3 regions of the Cupriavidus nantongensis genome follow, and region 2 is predicted to be linked to each of the others. Evidence: predicted binding sites of a transcription regulator. Region 2 holds the regulator's gene; each other region holds the start of a gene.
The links. The regulator FNR, encoded in region 2, switches genes on or off when oxygen is low (the NO sensors DNR and NnrR bind a similar motif). The targets are predictions, from matches to a motif close to TTGATNNNNATCAA.

Region 1 (6,166 bases), on a different contig from region 2:
TCCGTGCGCGGCGCGGCCCGCGCCATCGTGCACCTGTACAACCCGATCGCACCGGCCTGGCGGCGCATCGTCTTCAATGCCTCGCGCGACGAGATCAAGGAAGTCGCGGTCTCGGGCACGCGCCTGATCAAGGCGCTGACCGATGCCATGCCCGAAACCGCGTGGACCTACGAGTATTCGCCCGAGACCTTCAGCCTGGCCGAACTCGATTTCTCGCTGGAAGTCAGCGACGCGGTGTCGGCCGCGTGGCAGGCCGGCCCGGGCCGTCCGATGATCCTGAACCTGCCGACCACGGTCGAATGCAGCACGCCCAACGTGTTCGCCGACCAGATCGAATGGATGCACCGGCGCCTCGCGCGGCGCGAGCATATTGCGCTGTCGGTGCATCCGCACAACGACCGCGGCACCGCGGTGGCGGCGGCCGAGCTGGCGCTGATGGCAGGCGCCGACCGCGTCGAGGGCTGCCTGTTCGGCAACGGCGAGCGCACCGGCAACGTCGACCTGGTAACGCTGGCGCTGAACCTCTACACGCAGGGCGTGGCGCCGCAGCTGGACTTCTCCGACATCGATGCGGTGCGCCAGTGCGTCGAGCACTGCAACCAGCTGCCGGTGCATCCGCGCCATCCGTATGTGGGCGACCTGGTCTTCACCGCGTTCTCGGGCTCGCACCAGGATGCGATCCGCAAGGGCTTCGCGCAGCAGCAGCCGGACGCGATCTGGGAAGTGCCCTACCTGCCGATCGACCCGGCCGACCTGGGCCGCAGCTACGACGCGGTGATCCGCGTCAACAGCCAGTCTGGCAAAGGCGGCATGGCCTACCTGCTGGAACAGGTGCACGGCCTCTACCTGCCGCGCCGCCTGCAGATCGAGTTCAGCCGCGCGGTGCAGGCCATGACCGACGACACCGGACTGGAAGCGAGCGCGGACGACCTGTATGGCCTGTTCCAGCGCGAGTACCTGGCGCGCGAGGCGCCGCTGCGCTATGTCTCGCACCAGCTGGCAAGCGACAGTACCGGCGCCACCGCGATCACGGTGCAGATGGAGCGCGACGGCCAGCCCTGCAGCGTGCGCGGCAGCGGCAACGGTCCCATCGACGCCTTCATCGATGCGCTGGATTTGCCGGTACGCGTGATGGACTACCACGAGCATGCGATGAACGCCGGCGCCGACGCGCGCGCAGCGTGCTATGTCGAAGTCCGCGTGGGCGATTCGCCGACCGGGTTCGGCGCGGGCATCGACGCCAACCTCGTCACGGCTTCATTGCGTGCGGTGCTGTCGGGCGTGAACCGGCACCTGCAGGCGGGCTTTGCTGCCGCCGCTCACAACACGGCCAGCGCCGCCGTGGCCTGATGCCTGGCGTGTAGCGTTGCGCAAGAAAACCGGTGTGCCCCGCCCCCACGGGGCACACCCGGAAAGACGCCCTTGCGGACGCCCACGACATGCCTGGTGCGATCCGGACACGTATTGCGCGTGCTCGGATCTTTCGCACAGCGTAAGCGGCAGCATCGGGCCGCGCTACGAATCATTTCGCATGTGGTTAGAAGCGATGTCCGAGGGCGCGTTGGTTGTGCCGCGTTGTAGCGCGATCGCGACGCCGCGCGCGCCATTTGGTTCCGCTTGTTTTGTGTCAAGGCCCTCGCCGGCCCGCTCGGCCACACTGGGCGCGGCTTCGATAACAAACCAAGCAGACCTCATGAAAACACTGTCTCTTCGCACCGCCACCTGTTCGGCCATCGCCGCCTGCGCCATGCTCGGCGCCTTCGCCACGCCCGCGGCCGCCGCGGACGACGCCCAGGGCAACTGGATGGTGCGTCTGCGCGGCACCTACCTCGACATGGCCCACAGCTCGGATCCCGTTGGCGGCGTCGGCCGCTCAGACCGCATCACGGTCAACAACAAGTGGATTCCGGAACTCGACGTCACCTACTTCTTCACGCCGAACTTTGCCGCCGAACTGGTGCTGACTGTGCCGCAGAAGCAGAACGTCTATCTCGACGGCAACAAGATCGGCACCTTCAAGCACCTGCCGCCGACGCTGCTGATGCAGTACCACCTCATTCCCAACGGCACCTTCCGCCCGTATATCGGCGCGGGCCTGAACTTCACCCACATCTGGGGCGAAAACCTCGCCAACAACTCGCTGCAACTGGATAGCTGGAGCGTGGGCCCGGCGCTGCAGATCGGCATGGACTACAAGCTGACCAGGAACTGGTTCCTCAACGCCGACATCAAGAAGATCTGGCTGAAGAGCGACGTGAAGGCGGGGGACGTCAAGGTCTCCAAGGTGAGCCTGGATCCGTGGCTGTTCAGCGTCGGGGTGGGATATCGGTTCTGAGTTGCCGCCTGCGTGCAAGAAACCGGCGCCATCAGGCGCCGGTTTTTTCGACGACATGCCGATGCGGCGACCAGCCAGCTTCAATGCCTGACCAGACTCGCCACGTCCTCTGCCGGCACGCCGGCCTGTTCTTTGTATTGGCGGCCGGCACGTCATGCCGTCCCCAGCGTGCGCCGGGCTGCCGCGACCGCTGCCGTGCGTGTTTCCACGCCGAGCTTTTCGTAGATGTGTTCCAGGTGCTTGTTTACCGTGCGCGGACTCATCCCCAGGATCTCGGCGATATCGCGATTGGTCTTGCCTCGCGCCACCCAGGCCATCACCTCGGCCTCGCGCGGCGTCAGCACCGGCACGGCGGCAGACGCACCGAGGTCCTGCCCCGGCGCGGACAACTCCACCACCACCACCTCGGCGGCCTCGCTTGTCAGGCGGCGCAGGCAAAGTCCGTCGGCACTGGTTTCCGCTGCGATGCACAGGCGTAGCACGGCTGCATGCAGCCCGGATGCCAACCCTTCGCCAGGACCCGGCACCGGCCATCCCCGCGCATGCAGCAATGCCATCGCGCTGTCGTTGATCCACAGGATCTTGCCGCCACGGCCGGCCGCGAACATCGGCACCGAGCTGCCCAGTACTGCCTGCCGCGCGCTGCGTGCCAGCCGCGCCTTGCCTGCGTGCGACCGCAGCCGCGCCACCACCTCGGCAATTGCTACCGGCTTGGTCACGTAGTCGCAGGCGCCGATCTCGAAGCCGCGCACGATATGGCCGATATCACCCAGCCCGGTCATGAAGATGACCGGCAGGTCGGCGTGCCGGTCCAGCAGCCGCACACAGGTGGCAAAGCCGTCCATGCCGGGCATGTCCACGTCCAGCAGCACCGCGTCGGGCGTGAAATGCATAAGCACGTCCAGCGCGGCGTTGCCGCTCGCGGCGGTGTGCACCAGCATGGCTTCGTCAGCCAGCGCACGGGTCATGAAGCTACGCGCATCGGCATTGTCGTCGACCACCAGTACGCGGGTCTCAGGCGCGGGCGGCGCCTGCGGGCGATCAGCTTCGGGATGCATGGAGGGCCTCGCCAAGTGATGTGGTCAGCGCGGCGGCATCGGTGCGCGCGAGCGCCAGCATCTGCAGCGCCCAGGCGGCCACGGCGCCGCCTTCTTGCGCCAGTTCTGAAAGTTGCGCCTCTACCGCGCGCAGCCTGCCGGTGGCGCCCAGCTGCAGCAGCTCACGCAGGGTGTCCGGCGCCGGCGCTGCCGCAGGCTGGGGCTGGGGCTGAGCCAGCGCGCGCCGCACCATCTCCACCAGTTCGCGCTCGCGCACCGGTTTGCTGACAAAACCCAGGTAGCCGTGCAGCGCCCGCGTCTCGTCGGTGTTCTCATGCGCATTGGCAGAGACGATCACCACCTGTGGCGCCGGGTCCAGCGCGCGGATCTGGCGGCACAGGTCCCAGCCGGACGCATCGGGCAGGTTCAGGTCGAGCAGCACCAGTTGCGGTTGCCAGCGGCACAGTTCGGCCTGCAAGCCGGCGCCATCGCCCGCTTCGCGCACGGTCAGGCCAAGCGGCGCGAGGAAGCCGCGCAGCACCGCGCGATGCGCGGCGCGGTCATCGACAACCAGCACGCGCGCGCCCGCTGGCAACGGCTGCGCGGGTACGGCCGGCGGGCGCGCGAGCGGCGCCTGCACGCTTGGCAGGTACAGCCGTACCGAGAACTCGCTGCCCTTGCCCGGCGCGCTGCGCACGCGGATGTCCCCGCCCATCAGGTCCGCCAGCAGGCGCACGATGGCGAGCCCCAGGCCAATGCCCTCCTGTTCGTCGTGCGGCGTGGCGCGTTCGAACGGATCGAAAATGCGCGCCTGGTCATGCGCGGCGATGCCGGGCCCGGTGTCGCTGACGGCGATGGTGGCCAGCTCGCGCTGGTGCTGCACCGTCAGCACGACCTCGCCCTGCTCGGTGAACTTGATCGCATTGGTGACAAGGTTGATGAGGATCTGGCGCAAGCGCTTGGCGTCGCCACGTACGTGCGCCGGCAGCGTGCCGGCCACACGATAGTGGAACGCCAGGCCGCGCGCGGTGGCCAGGGGCCGGAACATGCGGACGAGCTCGTCCAGCAGCTCTGGCAGCGCCACCGCTTCCTGCTCCAGGCGCAGCTTGCCGGCCTCGATGCGCGACAGCTCCAGCAGTCCGTCGACCAGGCTGGACAGGTGCTCGCCGGCCCGCCCGATGGTGCGCACATCCTCGCGGCAGGGGGCGGGCAGCGCAGGTGCGCGCAGCAGCAACTGCGAATATCCGAGGATTGCGTTGAGGCCGGCGCGCATCTCATGGCTCATGCCGGTGATAAAGCGGCTCTTGGCCTGGTTTGCGTGTTCCGCGGCTTCCTTGGCTCCCTGCAGCAGCGCATCGGTGCGGCGGTGGGCATCGATCTCCTTCTGCAGCAACTGGTTCTGGCGCTCGGATTCTTCCTGCGCCACGGCACGGCTTTCATTGGCCAGCGCCAGCCACCAGGCGGCCACGGCAGCGAACAGCACCAGGCCGGCGCCGAGCTTGAGGAACAGGCTGGCGCGCGGCGCGGCCAGCGGACCGGACAGCTGCTCCTGCGTATAGAGCAGCCACAGCAGGGTGCCGAACATAAACATCATCCCCGCCAGCAGCATTCCGAATTGTCCGATGCGACGCACCATGTCCGGCGGCGTGCCCGCCGGCAACACACGCGTCAGCGCCGTGGCGACCTGCGCATGGGCGCTGGCTCCCGGCTTGCAGCGGTCGCCGCAGCGCGCGTCGAGCGTGCAGCAGAGCGAGCAGATCGGGCCGCGATAGGCTGGGCACGCGGCCACGTCTTCCTGCTCGAAGGGATTGCGGCAGATGGCGCAGCGGATCACGGCATGGCGACGGCCGAAGTCGGCGGGCGCGCGCGCGATGAAATAGCGGCTGCGCGTGGCCAGGGCGATCAGCGGCGACAGCAGGATCGCGAGCGCGAGGCCGACACCGACCGAAGCCGGGCGCAGGCCCTCGCCCAACACCCCCAGGTGGGCCACCATCGACGCCGCAGATGCCAGCAGCATCGCGCCGAAGCCGGCAGGGTTGATATCGAACAGGTAGGCGCGCCGGAATTCGATATGCCGCGGCGAAAGCCCGAGCGGCTTGCTGATGACGAGGTCGCCGAAGAGCGCGCCAACCCACGCGACGGCGAGGTGGGCGTAGAGCGCCAGCACCTGCTCCAGCGCCTCGAACACGCCCATGGCCATCAGCATGACCGCGATCAGCACATTGAAGGCGAGCCACACCACGCGGCCCGGGTGGCTGTGCGTCAGCCGCGCAAACACATTCGACCATGCCAGCGAGCCGGCATAGGCGTTGGTGATATTGATCTTGGTCTGCGAGACCAGTACGAACAATCCCGTCAGCGCCACGGCGACCCAGCCGGGCCAGGCCGGCCCCAGCCCGCGTGCAAAGCCCGCCAGGTACATCTGCGTGGGTTCGAGCGCATGCGTGAGCGGCTGCCCGGCCTGCAGCACCACAAAGGCCAGGAACGCCCCGCCCGCCATCTTTGCCGCACCCAGGATGATCCAGCCGGGGCCGGCCACGATCAGCGCGCTCCACCAGCGCACGCGGTTGCGCCGCGTCAGCGGTGGCATGAAGCGCAGGAAGTCGACCTGCTCGCCGATCTGCGCGATCAGCGCGGCCGCCACGGTGGCGGCCGCGCCGAATGCCGGCCAGGAGAAGCCATCGCCATCGGCCAGGCGCCCGTTGAGCGACAGGAAGTCGCCATAGCGCTGGGGCTCGCGCCAGAGGATCAGCGCGTAGGGCAGCACCAGCAGGACCAGCCACACCGGCTGCGA
Region 2 (6,166 bases):
CCAGGATAGAAAGATGTCCGACAAACAACGCTTCTTTTCCCACGAAACGCTGGAGAAGAACATCGGCTGGCTGATCATCTGCACGATCCTCGTGGTCAGTATCGCGGGTCTGGTCCAGATCGTGCCGCTGTTCTTCCAGCACTCCACCACCGAGCCGGATCCGGGCATCACGCCGTATTCGCCGCTGCGGCTGATGGGGCGCGATATCTATATCCGCGAAGGCTGCGTCGGCTGCCACTCGCAGCAGGTGCGCACGCTGCAGGCCGAAACCGAACGCTACGGCCATTACTCCACCGCCGGTGAATCGGTCTACGATCATCCGTTCCTGTGGGGCTCCAAGCGTACCGGCCCCGACCTGGCGCGCGTGGGCGGACGCTACTCCGACGACTGGCAGCGCATCCACCTGCGCAACCCGCGCGACGTGGTGCCGGAATCCGTGATGCCGTCGTACCCGTGGCTGGAGAAGGCCGTGCTGCCAACCAACGATATCCAGGCGCGCATGCGTGCGCTGGTCAAGCTGGGCGTGCCGTACACCGACGCCGACATCGCCAAGGCGCCGGAAGAGCTGAAAGGCAAGACCGAGGAAGACGCGCTGGTCGCCTACCTGCAGGGCCTGGGCACCAACCGCCGCAACGTGCGCGTCGATGCCGCAGCCGCGGTACCGAAGGAGTAAGCCATGGCCATGATCACCGCCATCGCGACCGTCGTGTCGATGGTCGTATTCCTCGGCATCTGCTGGTGGGCCTGGTCCGCCGGCCGCCAGGCCGCCAACCGCGAATCCGCCATGCTGCCGTTCGCGCTGCCTGACGAAACTACGACAACATCGAGCCGGAACACCTAGCCATGAGCGATTTCATTTCCGATTTCTGGAGTTACTACATTGCCGCCATCGCGCTCATCGGCATCGTCTGGTGCGTATGGCTGCTGTTCTCCCAACGCAAGATCACCAAGACCCCCGGCGGCACGGAAGATACCGGCCATGTCTGGGATGGCGACCTGCGTGAGCTGAACAACCCGCTGCCGCGCTGGTGGATGTGGATGTTCCTGCTGGCCTGCATTTTCGGCCTGGCCTATCTGGTGCTGTATCCCGGCCTGGGCTCGTACGCCGGCGTGCTGAAGTTCTCCACGCAGGGCGAACTGGCCGCGCATCGCGCGGCGCAGGAACGCATGCAGAACGAGATCTACGGCAAGTACCTGAAGATGGACATCAAGCAGGTGGCCGCCGACCCGCAGGCGCGCGAGATCGGCCAGCGCCTGTTCCTGAACTACTGCGCGCAGTGCCATGGCTCGGACGCGCGCGGCAGCCGCGGCTTTCCCAACCTGACCGACAGCGACTGGCTGTACGGCGGCGATCCCGAGACCATCAGCCAGACCATCACCAAGGGCCGCAACGGCGTGATGCCGCCGTTCGGCGCGGTCATCGATGCCAAGCAGGCGGGCGACGTGGCGCAGTATGTGCGTTCGCTGTCCGGGCTGTCGTCGGATCCGATCCGCGTGTCGCGCGGCGAAGGCGCGTTCAAGACCACCTGCGTGGCCTGCCACGGCGCCGGCGGCAAGGGCAACCAGGCGCTCGGTGCGCCGAACCTGTCGGATAACGTCTGGCTCTATGGCAGCTCGGAAGCCAGCATCGTCGAGGCCATCCTGAAGGGCCACAACAACCACATGCCGGCACACGAGGAAATCCTGACGCCCGAACGCATCCGCATGCTGACTGCCTATGTGTGGGGACTGTCCAATACGGGAGGCGGAGCCGGGCAATGATCGACGACTCATGTGAGCGAGCGCTCGAGGCTCGCGGGAGAACTCGCCCATGAATGCGCCCGGGACCGAAGAAGTGGCCCGGGCGGCCGACCTGCAACGGTCGGCCGCTGCGCCGGGCGAGACCTCGGAAGAAACCCTTTACGAGGTCCGCCGCAAAATCTATCCGCGCTCGGTGAAGGGCGCGTTCTCCAGCTGGCGGGTCTGGCTGGTGATCCTGACCCAGCTGATCTACTACGGCACGCCCTGGCTCCAGTGGAACGGACGCCAGGCCGTGCTGTTTGACCTTGGCGAGCGCAAGTTCTATATCTTCGGGCTGGTGCTGTGGCCGCAGGATGTCATCTACCTGACCGTGCTGCTGGTCATCTCCGCGCTGGCGCTGTTCCTGTTCACGGCGATCGCGGGACGGCTGTTCTGCGGCTACGCGTGTCCGCAGACGGTCTATACCGAGATCTTCATGTGGATCGAGCGGCGGGTCGAAGGCGACCGCATCGCCCGCATCCGCCTCGACGGCGATCCGTGGAGCCTGCGCAAGTTCCGCATCAAGGCGACCAAGCATTTCCTGTGGGTGCTGATCGCACTGTGGACCGGTTTCACCTTCATCGGCTACTTTGCGCCGATCCGCGAGCTGGGCGGCGAGGTGCTGGCGCTGACGCTGGGCCCCTGGCAGGCGTTCTGGATGCTGTTCTACGCGTTCGCCACGTGGGGCAACGCAGGCTTCATGCGCGAGCAGGTGTGCAAGTACATGTGTCCCTACGCGCGTTTCCAGAGCGTGATGGTGGACCGCGACACCTATGTCGTGACCTATGACGTTGGCCGCGGCGAGCCGCGCGGCAGCCGCTCGCGCAAGACCGACCATCACCAGGTCGGGCTTGGCGATTGCGTCAACTGCAGCATCTGCGTGCAGGTGTGCCCGACCGGCATCGACATCCGCGATGGCCTGCAGTACGAGTGCATCGGCTGCGGTGCCTGCATCGACGCCTGCAACCAGGTCATGGACAAGATGGACTACCCGCGCGGGCTGATCCGGTACACCTCGGAGAACGCGATGCGCAAGGGCCTGTCCGCCGCGGCATCGCGCAAGCGCCTGCTGCGTCCGCGCGTCATCATCTACTCGGTGATCTGGGTGGCGCTGCTGGCGGGTTTCATGGCGTCGATCATGCTGCGCACGCCGCTGAAGGTCGACATCATCCGCGACCGCGGTGCGCTGGGCCGGGAGGTGGAGGGGCGCTGGATCGAGAACGTCTATCGGCTGCAGCTGATCAACACCACCGAAGCGCCGATGCAGATCCGCGTGCGCGCCGACAGCGATGAACTGAAGGGCCTGACGGTCGAATACGACAAGCAGGCCGAATCGCTGGCGCCGACTTCCAACCGGCTGCTGCCGATCCGCATCCGCGTGCCGATCGAGGCAGCCACGCAGGGCACGCACAAGATCAACGTAACCGTAACGAGCGAAGGCACGGAGCAGGGGCATGCCGAAATCCGGCAATCCACCAGTTTTATCGTGCCGCGCGATTTGTAAAGCTGGACGACTCTGGCGTAGTCGCCAGGACGAAGGGGGCAAGATGAGTCAGCAAGGCAATCCGTGGTGGAAGGAACCGTGGCCGTGGCTGCTGATGGCCGGTCCGCTGGTGGCCATGGTGGCGTGCGGCGTGACGATCTGGCTGGCGTCGGCGCACCCTGACCTGCCGGTGCAGGGCGCGACGCGGCATGGCCTGGTGGTCGAGAAGGCGGAAGCAGTGGCGCCCAGGTCCGCGGCAGCGAGGCAGCCATGAGGTTGCGCTGGCTAATGTGGGTGCTGTGGCCGGGCTTCCTGATGGCGGGCCTGGCGACGGCGACGGTTTTTTCCGTCGTCGATCCGGGCGACCTGAAATTCTTCGGCCACCCGATCGAATCGTCGCGCGAGTCGGTCTATACCGTTAGCTTCCTGCTGGCGTGGGTGTTCTGCGCGTTGTCCAGCGGGCTGACGCTGTACACCATGCCGACGCGGCTGGCGGATACGGACGAACTGGAATAGGGAAGGACCACCGGGAAGGACCACCGCATTGCCGGCGCCGCAGGCGGTGCGGCAATGCCGCGGTGGCTCAGCAGCTACGGCTGTAGAGTTGCTTGATGCCGTCGATGTCGATCAGCTTGACATGCCGCTGGCGGATCTGGATCAGCCCGGCCTCGGCAAAGCGCGAGAACAGCCGGCTGACGGTCTCGAGCTTCAGCCCGAGGTAGCTGCCGATCTCTTCGCGGCTCATGCGCATCACGAACTCGGACGCCGAATAACCGCGCGCCGACAGCCGCTCCGACAGGTTGATCAGGAAGGCGGCGAGGCGTTCCTCGGCGCGCATCGAGCCGAGCGTGACCAGCATCAACTGGTCGTGCGTGATTTCCTTGCCCATCAGGCGCAGGAACTGCTGCTGCAGCGAAGGCAGGTCGGACGACAGCGTCTGCAGATCGTTCATGCGGACCACGCATACCTCGGTGTCTTCGAGCGCGGTCGCATCGGATGCATGCTGCATCTCGCCCAGGCCGTCGAGGCCGACGATTTCGCCGGGCAGGTGGAAGCCGGTAATCTGCGAGCGTCCGTCTTCGGTGGTGACATGCGTCTTGAGCGTACCGAAGCGGATGGCGTAGACCGCGGTGAGCGGGTCGCCCATGCGGTAAAGGGTTTCCCCCTTGTGCACGCGGATGCGTTCCTGCACCAGCGTGTCGATCTTGGCAAGGTCTTGCTGCGACATGCCAACCGGAAGGCACAGCTGTCCCATCGCACAGGTGGAGCAGCGGGGCGACATCTCGGTAATGGGGATGGAAGTGAGCAATTGGAACCTGCTAGAAATGGCAGCGGGGCACGATATGGACATTTTACCGTGCGATGTGATCCGGCAGGGAGACAGAATTGACATTTGGAGTATTGATCAGCGTTTTCCTGCTCGCCCTGCTGGGCGGGGTGCATTGCGCCGCCATGTGCGGCGGGGTGGCGCTGGCCGTGGAGCAGCGGCGCGGCAAGGCAGCGCCGATTGCGGTGGTGCGCAGCCGGACTGCCTGGCTTGGCGAGTTATTGGTGATGCACTTTGGCCGGATCAGCACCTATATGCTGCTCGGTGCCGCGCTGGGCGCCGCCGGCGCCACGGCCTGGAAGCAGGATTACCTGCCGGTGCAGCGCTGGCTGTTCGGTGCCGGCAGCCTGATGCTGCTGTGGTCCGGATGGCGCCTGCTGCGTGGCAGTCCCTTTACCGTGGCCTGGCTGGAGCGGCTGGCGGCGCGTGCCGGCACGGCGCTGGCCGGCCGGCTCGGCGGCCTCGCCGGCGCGTTGCCGGCCTTCGTGCGGGCGCGCGGCGGGCTGGCCCGGCGTTATGGCGTGGGCCTGGCCTGGGGGCTGGTACCGTGCGGCATGGTCTACGGAGCCCTGACGCTGGCGCTGCTGGCAGGCAATGCCGGCTCGGGGGCGCTGGTGATGGGCGTGTTCGGGCTGGGCACGCTGCCGAACCTGCTGGTGCTGTCAGGGCTGTCCGGTTACCTGAGGCTGTGGTCGCGGCGACCGGGCGTGCGCTGGGGAGCGGGCCTTGCCGTGATGGCGTTTGGCGGTCTGGGCATCGCGCGAGCGGTGCTGCTGCCACATTCGCTGGCGGAACAGGGCTTTTGCCTGGTGTTTTGATGCCGCACGCCGCATCAAGCGGCGCCAGGACCCCGCGCAAGCCGGATGATGGTTGCAGGCGGAGGCGGGAATGCCATACAATCGCCAGCATTGCGGTATCGCGCGGAGTCAGACAGGCTGCGGTAAGCAGCGGCGAACAGCGCCTGGCGGCCTTCCTATCAGAAGGCGCGCTCGGGATGCGGGAAGCGGAAGGCTTTCGATGAGCGCCAGTCCCCGCGGTCCATCCGGTTCAAAAGATCTGGTTCAAAAGTCCGGTTGGCGCTGCGGCGTGGTAGATGCCGGCCTTGCTCCCGATACCCGTATTTTCTTGCGTCCGAGGCGTTCAGTTCGCCGACCGCGATGTCCGTTTGTGCGGACGAGCGACGCAAGAGGTTCGCTGGCCGATCCATGACGGCATGCGGACGATCTCCTGCCGGAAGCCCCGGCAACTCGATGCAAAGAAAGGGAAGTGCACGGCCTGGGTACGGCAGGTATCCGGCTCGCTGCGCAATGAGATGGCGGTGGCTCTGGCACCGCTGTATCCAAAATCTCCGGTGCCCCGGATCCGTCCGGGAGCAGGTGCAAAGACAGGCTGCACACCATCAACATGAATACCCAAGAGGCGAAGATCGTCCTCGAGACGGCGCTGATCTGCGCGCAGGAACCGTTGCGCGTCAACGATCTGCGCCGCCTGTTCGACGATGACGTCGGCGCAGACACCATCCGCGTGCTGCTGGACGAACTGCGCCAGGACTGGCGCCCGCGCGGCGTGGAGCTGGT
Region 3 (6,166 bases), 1.9 Mb from region 2:
TCGTCGCCCAGCTGCTCCAGGTCCGCGAACAGCGCCTTGCCGCGCTGCGTGCTGGCCGCACGGAGACGGTGCATCCCTGAACCCGTGCCGCCGGTGCTGCCGGCCGGCACAGAAAAGCCCAGAAACGAGGCCCCCATGACCATCGATGCCGCGCTCGCGGAACAGATCCGCCGCACCCCCAAGGCCGAACTGCATGTGCATATCGAAGGCACGCTTGAGCCGGAACTGATCTTCCGGCTGGCGCAGCGCAACCAGGTGGCGCTGCCCTACCCCAGCGTCGACGCGCTGCGCGCCGCCTACGCCTTCACCGACCTGCAGTCGTTCCTGGACATCTACTACGCCGGCGCCAGCGTGCTGCTGACCGAGGAAGATTTCTTCGACATGACCATGGACTACGTCAAGCGCGCCGTCGCCGACAACGTCCGCCACGCCGAGATCTTCTTCGATCCGCAGACCCATACCGCGCGCGGCGTGCCGATCGGCGTGGTGATCGACGGCATTGCCGATGCGCTGGCGCAGGCGCGCACCGAGTACGACTTCTCCAGCAGCCTGATCCTGTGCTTCCTGCGCCATCTGTCGGAGGAAGACGCGTTCGCCACGCTGGAAGCGGCGCTGCCCTATCGCGACCGCTTCGTCGGCGTCGGGCTCGATTCGTCGGAGAAAGGCAATCCGCCCGAGAAATTCGCGCGCGTGTTCGCGCGGGCGCGCGAGCTGGGCCTGCACCTGGTGGCGCACGCGGGCGAGGAAGGCCCGGCGCAATACGTGACCGATGCGCTCGACATCCTGAAGGCGGAGCGCATCGACCACGGCGTGCGCGCCATCGACGATGCCGCGCTGGTCGAGCGCCTGGCGCGCGAGCGCGTGGCGCTGACGGTGTGCCCGCTGTCGAACGTCAAGCTCAAGGTCTATCCCGACCTGCGCGACCACCCGCTCAAGCGCATGCTGGATGCGGGCGTGGCAATCACCCTGCATTCGGACGATCCGGCCTATTTCGGCGGCTATATGAATGCGAACTGGGAAGCCACCTTCGACGCGCTGCCGCTGGACGCGGCCGACGCGCACAAGCTGGCCCGCAACAGTTTTGAAGCGGCTTTCCTGCCTGCCATGCAGAAGGCCGAGTTCCTGGCGGAAGTCGACCACTTCTGGTCCGCTCCGCCCAAGTCCCCGCCCGCGACGGCCCCCGCGGCCTGAGCCCGGCGCATGCCAATAGCCCGGCCTGCTGCTTGCACCATGCGGTGCCGCGCGGGCCGGCCACGAGAGACAAACCATGACGACCCACCCCACCACTGACTCCCGTACCCGCGCCATTCGCGGCCGCGTGCTGCATTTCCTGCGCGACCCGCAATTCCATGAGGACGCGTATCAGTATTGGGACGACGGGGTGCTGATCGTCACCGACGGGCGCATCGCCGCCGCCGGCGACTACGCGCAACTGGCCGCACGCATCCCGGCCGGCGCCGAGGTCATCGACCACCGCGGCAAGCTGATCGTGCCCGGCTTTATCGATACCCACGTGCACTTCCCGCAGACCGACATGATCGCGTCGCCGTCGCCGGGCCTGCTGCACTGGCTCGACACCTACACCTTCCCCGAGGAGCGCCGCTTCGCCGATCCCGACTACGCACGCGGCGTCGCCGGCTTCTTCACCGAGGAACTGCTGCGCAACGGCACCACCAGCGCGGTGGTCTGGAGCACGGTGCACAAGGCTTCGGCCGACGCCCTCTTCGCCGAAAGCGAGGCGCGCAACCTGCGCATGGTCACCGGCAAGGTGATGATGGACCGCAACTGCCCCGAATTCCTGCGCGACACCGCCGAAAGCGGCGCCCGGGATTCCGCCGACCTGCTGTCGCGCTGGCATAACAAGGGGCGGCTGTCGTACGCGATCACGCCGCGCTTCGCCCCGACCTCGACCGAGGCGCAGCTGGCCGCCTGCGGCGAGCTGGCACGCGCCTATCCGGACGCGTTTATCCAGACCCACGTGGCGGAGAACCGCGACGAGGTCAAATGGGTGGCCGAGCTGTTCCCGAACGCGCGCAGCTACCTGGATGTCTACGACCGCTATGGCCTGCTGCGTCCCGGCGCGATGTACGGCCACGCCATCTACCTGGACCAGGACGACCGCCGCCGGCTGGCCGACAGCGGCGCCGCGGTGGCGCACTGCCCGACTTCCAACCTGTTCCTCGGTAGCGGCTTCTACGACTTCCACCAGTCCGATGCCAACCGCCTGAACGTGACGCTGGCCACCGACGTCGGCGGCGGCACCTCGTTCTCGATGTTCCGCACCATGAACGCCGCGCACAAGGTGGCGCGCATGGGCGGCTACTACCTGACCGCGCTGCGCATGTTCTACCTGGCCACCCGCGCCGCGGCCGAGGCGCTGGGCTGGACCGGCCGCGTCGGCAGCTTCAGCGAAGGCTGCGAGGCCGACTTCATCGTGCTGGATCCGAAGGCGACGCCGCTGATCGCCCGCCGCAGCAACCGCTCGGAAACGCTGGAAGAAGAGCTGTTCGCCTTTGCCATGCTGGGCGACGACCGCGTGATCGACAGCGTCTACGTGATGGGCGAGCCGGCCAGCATCCCGGCAGCCTGATCCGCCACACTTCCCGCACCCCTGACCCGCCGCACTTGCGGCGGGCGCGCCCTTACCGCTTCCGCCGTCCCACCGGCTTGACGACCGTCAAGACTGCCTTCGACAAAGCCTTCTAACCTTGCGGTTCCGCCGCGGCCACGCTGTTTTGCCGCGCACGCATACCCATCGACCGCAATCAGAAGGTTCTGCATGACCGCTTACCACACCGCAGATTCGCCCGCCGAGCATGCCGCCGCGCATGCCCGCGCGCGCCCCCAGGCACCGCATCACGCCCCGCTGCCCGAACCGATCGCGCCGGACGCGCCGCTGCCGTCGCGCAAGATCATCCGCGGCTGGCTGATCCCGCTGGGCCAGCGCAGCACGCCGCGCGCGCTGATGCTGTTCGTATTCGATTACCTGCTGTTCGGCGCCGTGCTGGCCGGCGTGGTGCTGTCGCCGCACTGGGCCGCCAAGCTCGCGCTGGGCGTGCTGGCGGGGCTGGTGATCGCGCGCCTGTTTATCATCGGCCACGATGCCTGCCACCAGAGCCTGACCCCGCGCCGCGGCCTGAACAAGTGGCTGGGCCGGCTGACCTTCCTGCCCTCGCTGACGCCGTACAGCCTGTGGGAAGTCGGCCATAACGTGGTCCATCACGGCTACACCAACCTGAAGGGCTTCGACTTCGTCTGGGCGCCGTATTCGCTCGAGGAATTCAACGCGCTGCCGCGCTGGCGCCGCGTGATGGAGCGCATCTACCGCACCGGCTTCGGCCCGGGGCTGTATTACCTGGTCGAGATCTGGTGGTGCAAGCTGTTCTTCCCCAGCAAGCGCCAGATGGCCACGCGCCGGCCGATCTTTACCGGCGACTGCGTGCTGGTGGCGGCGTTCGGGCTGGCCTGGATCGGCGCGCTGGTCGGCCTGGCGCTGGCGACGCAGCAGTCGGTGTGGATGCTGGTCGGCGCCGGCTTCGTGCTGCCCTTCCTGGTGTGGAACGTCACCGTCGGCTTCGTGCTGTACGTGCACCATACCCACACCAGCGTCGCCTGGTACGACACCAAGACGATGTGGGCCCGCGCCCAGCCCTTCGTCTCGACCACCGTGCACCTGCGCTTCCGCCATGGCATCGGCGCGGCACTGCACCACATCATGGAACACACCGCGCACCACGTCGACATGAGCGTGCCGCTGTACCGCCTCAAGCGCGCGCAGGCGCTGCTGGAGCACGCCCTGCCGGGCCGCATCATTATCGAGAACTTCTCGTGGCGCTGGTATTTCGACACCGCGCGCCGCTGCAAGCTCTATGACTTCAAGGCGCTGTGCTGGACCGACTTCCGCGGCCGCCAGACCAGCGACAACGCGCCGGTGCCGGCCTGAGCGCCGTGCCGGCCGCCAGCGGCGGTGGACAAGCCACCGCCGCCGCGGTTATAATCGCCGCTTCCATTGGGGAGTAGCCGCCCTGCTCTCGCCGCGCCGCGCAATGCGGACTCCGGCAGACAGGGGCGTACGTCAACAGACTTGACCGCTTGCGGTTATGGCGTGCGCAGCTCCGGACCCGCCTGGCCAGACCGGCCCAGGCAGCGTCCATGCCTGGCGAGACCGATGACCATCCCTTTCTGGCCGGGCCGGGAAAGGGTTGCGTCATTGGCATCTCGCGATGCATTGCGGCCCGGTTACCCCACAAGACCAATATGGAAGCCTTCCTCGTCTCCACAGGCATCGTCGCCCTCGCAGAAATGGGCGACAAGACGCAGCTGCTGTCGCTGGTACTGGCCGCGCGCTACCGCAAGCCGGTGCCGATCATCCTCGGCATCCTGATCGCCACGCTGTTCAACCACGGCTTTGCCGGCGCGCTCGGCGGCTGGATCACCCACGTGGTCGGTGAAAGCCTGCTGCGCTGGATCCTGGGCCTGGGCTTTATCGCCATGGCCGCGTGGATGCTGATCCCCGACAAGCTCGACGACGCCGAGCAGTCCAGGCCGGTCAAGGGTTTCATCGGCATCCTCGGCACCACCCTGGTCGCCTTCTTCTTTGCCGAGATGGGCGACAAGACCCAGATCGCCACGGTCGCGCTGGCGGCGCGCTTCAGCGACGCCGTGCTGGCGGTGGTCATGGGCACCACCTTCGGCATGATGATCGCCAATGCACCGGCCGTATTGCTGGGCGACCGGTTCGCCAACAAGATGCCGATCGGGCTGGTGCACAAGGTTGCGGCTGGGATCTTCCTGGTGCTGGGGGTGCTGGCGCTGCTGAATATCGGCGGATAAGCGCCAGGCAATCGGCATAGGGGGCAGCCCATCAGGGCTGCATCCCCTGCCACACCACCCGGCATGCGGGTCCGCACCGGGCGGTTCGAGAGGTTGAGGTCAGACGAGACGGGGCAGGCCCAGGCTATCGAAGTAGGCAGTGGTCAGCACCCGATGAATCGCCGATAGGCTGTTGTGCCACCAGCGACGGCTTAACGCCGCCACCGACTGCGCCACCGGTAGTGAGGCCCCCAGGCGAAGCAGTTCACGGTGGATAGTCTTGCCCCTGCGCCACTGTTTGAGTTGCAAGGCCCGAAGCCGCCGCCTTATCCAGCTATCTAGCTCGCGCCAGATTCTGGAGGTCTGCGCCAGCCCGAAGTAGGCTTTCCAGCCCAGCAGGTAGGAGCGCAACTGATCGACCACGGCCTGGAGGCTGCGCCCACCATTGCGCCGCGTCAGGTTCCTGACACGCTGTTTGAACGCCGCCATCGGCTTGGTAGCCACTACACGCTTAATCGCGCCGTCCGGTGCTTGCCATAGGGCATACCCTAGGAACTTACGACCAAACACAAGCGCCACCGCGCTTTTGGTTTCGTTGACTTTCAGCCTGAGGCGGTCATAGAGCCTTCGTAGCAGAACCATCACCCGCTCACCTGCATGACGACTGCCAACGTAGATGTTGCAGTCGTCGGCATATCGTGCAAAGCAATGGCCCCGCTTCTCTAACTCCTTATCCACCTCGTCTAGCAGGACGTTGGCCAGCAGCGGCGACAGAGGGCCACCTTGCGGCGTTCCCTGATGCCGTTCCATGACCACCCCGCCATCCATGATTCCCGCGTTCAGGTAGGCTCGTATCAGCCGGATGATCCCGGCGTCGGCGATGCGTTTCCTTAGGCGGTCGATCAGGATGTCGTGGTTGACTCGGTCGAAGAACTTCTCCAAGTCCACATCCACCACCACATGCCGGCCCGACTGCACGAACGACTGAGCGGCTAGCACCGCATCATGTGCTCGCCGTCCAGGCCGAAATCCGTAGCTATGCTTGCTGAAGGTCGGGTCAAGCAGCGGTTGCAGGACTTGCAACAGCGCCTGCTGGATCAGCCGATCCGTCACCGTCGGGATGCCAAGCTCGCGCTCGCCACCTGCCGCCTTCGGGATCATCACCCTTCGTACCGGACTGGGCCGGTACGTCCCCCGCAGCAGTTCCTCGCGGATACGGGGCCACTCGGACACCAGTTTGCGCGACGTCTGGTCAATGTCCAGCCCGTCCACACCCGCCGATCCCTTGTTCGCCCGCACCCGTTTGAATGCCTGCCGCAAGTTCTCGCGCGTCAGCGCCGCTTCCAGCAGCGCC

Region 1: the regulator FNR is predicted to act here: its motif matches at 1,618-1,631, upstream of A2G96_RS31470 (OmpW/AlkL family protein).
Region 3: the regulator FNR is predicted to act here: its motif matches at 2,668-2,681, upstream of A2G96_RS06070 (fatty acid desaturase).

The regions. Positions count from the first base shown of each region.
Region 1 covers NZ_CP014845.1:2,364,692-2,370,857, reverse strand. The annotation lists gene leuA (2-isopropylmalate synthase) at 1-1,350, shown strand, start outside; gene A2G96_RS31470 (OmpW/AlkL family protein) at 1,694-2,335, shown strand; gene A2G96_RS34315 (response regulator) at 2,488-3,393, opposite strand; gene A2G96_RS31460 (hybrid sensor histidine kinase/response regulator) at 3,377-6,166, opposite strand, start outside.
Region 2 covers NZ_CP014844.1:3,249,354-3,255,519, reverse strand. The annotation lists gene ccoO (cytochrome-c oxidase, cbb3-type subunit II) at 14-673, shown strand; gene A2G96_RS15025 (cbb3-type cytochrome oxidase subunit 3) at 677-841, shown strand; gene ccoP (cytochrome-c oxidase, cbb3-type subunit III) at 844-1,761, shown strand; gene ccoG (cytochrome c oxidase accessory protein CcoG) at 1,811-3,283, shown strand; gene A2G96_RS15010 (FixH family protein) at 3,327-3,536, shown strand; gene A2G96_RS15005 (hypothetical protein) at 3,533-3,778, shown strand; gene fnr (fumarate/nitrate reduction transcriptional regulator Fnr) at 3,846-4,571, opposite strand; gene A2G96_RS14995 (sulfite exporter TauE/SafE family protein) at 4,649-5,407, shown strand; gene scpB (SMC-Scp complex subunit ScpB) at 5,994-6,166, shown strand, end outside.
Region 3 covers NZ_CP014844.1:1,312,890-1,319,055, reverse strand. The annotation lists gene xdhC (xanthine dehydrogenase accessory protein XdhC) at 1-80, shown strand, start outside; gene A2G96_RS06080 (adenosine deaminase) at 136-1,191, shown strand; gene guaD (guanine deaminase) at 1,268-2,590, shown strand; gene A2G96_RS06070 (fatty acid desaturase) at 2,780-3,943, shown strand; yybP-ykoY riboswitch at 3,994-4,230, shown strand; gene A2G96_RS06065 (TMEM165/GDT1 family protein) at 4,258-4,833, shown strand; gene ltrA (group II intron reverse transcriptase/maturase) at 4,933-6,166, opposite strand, start outside.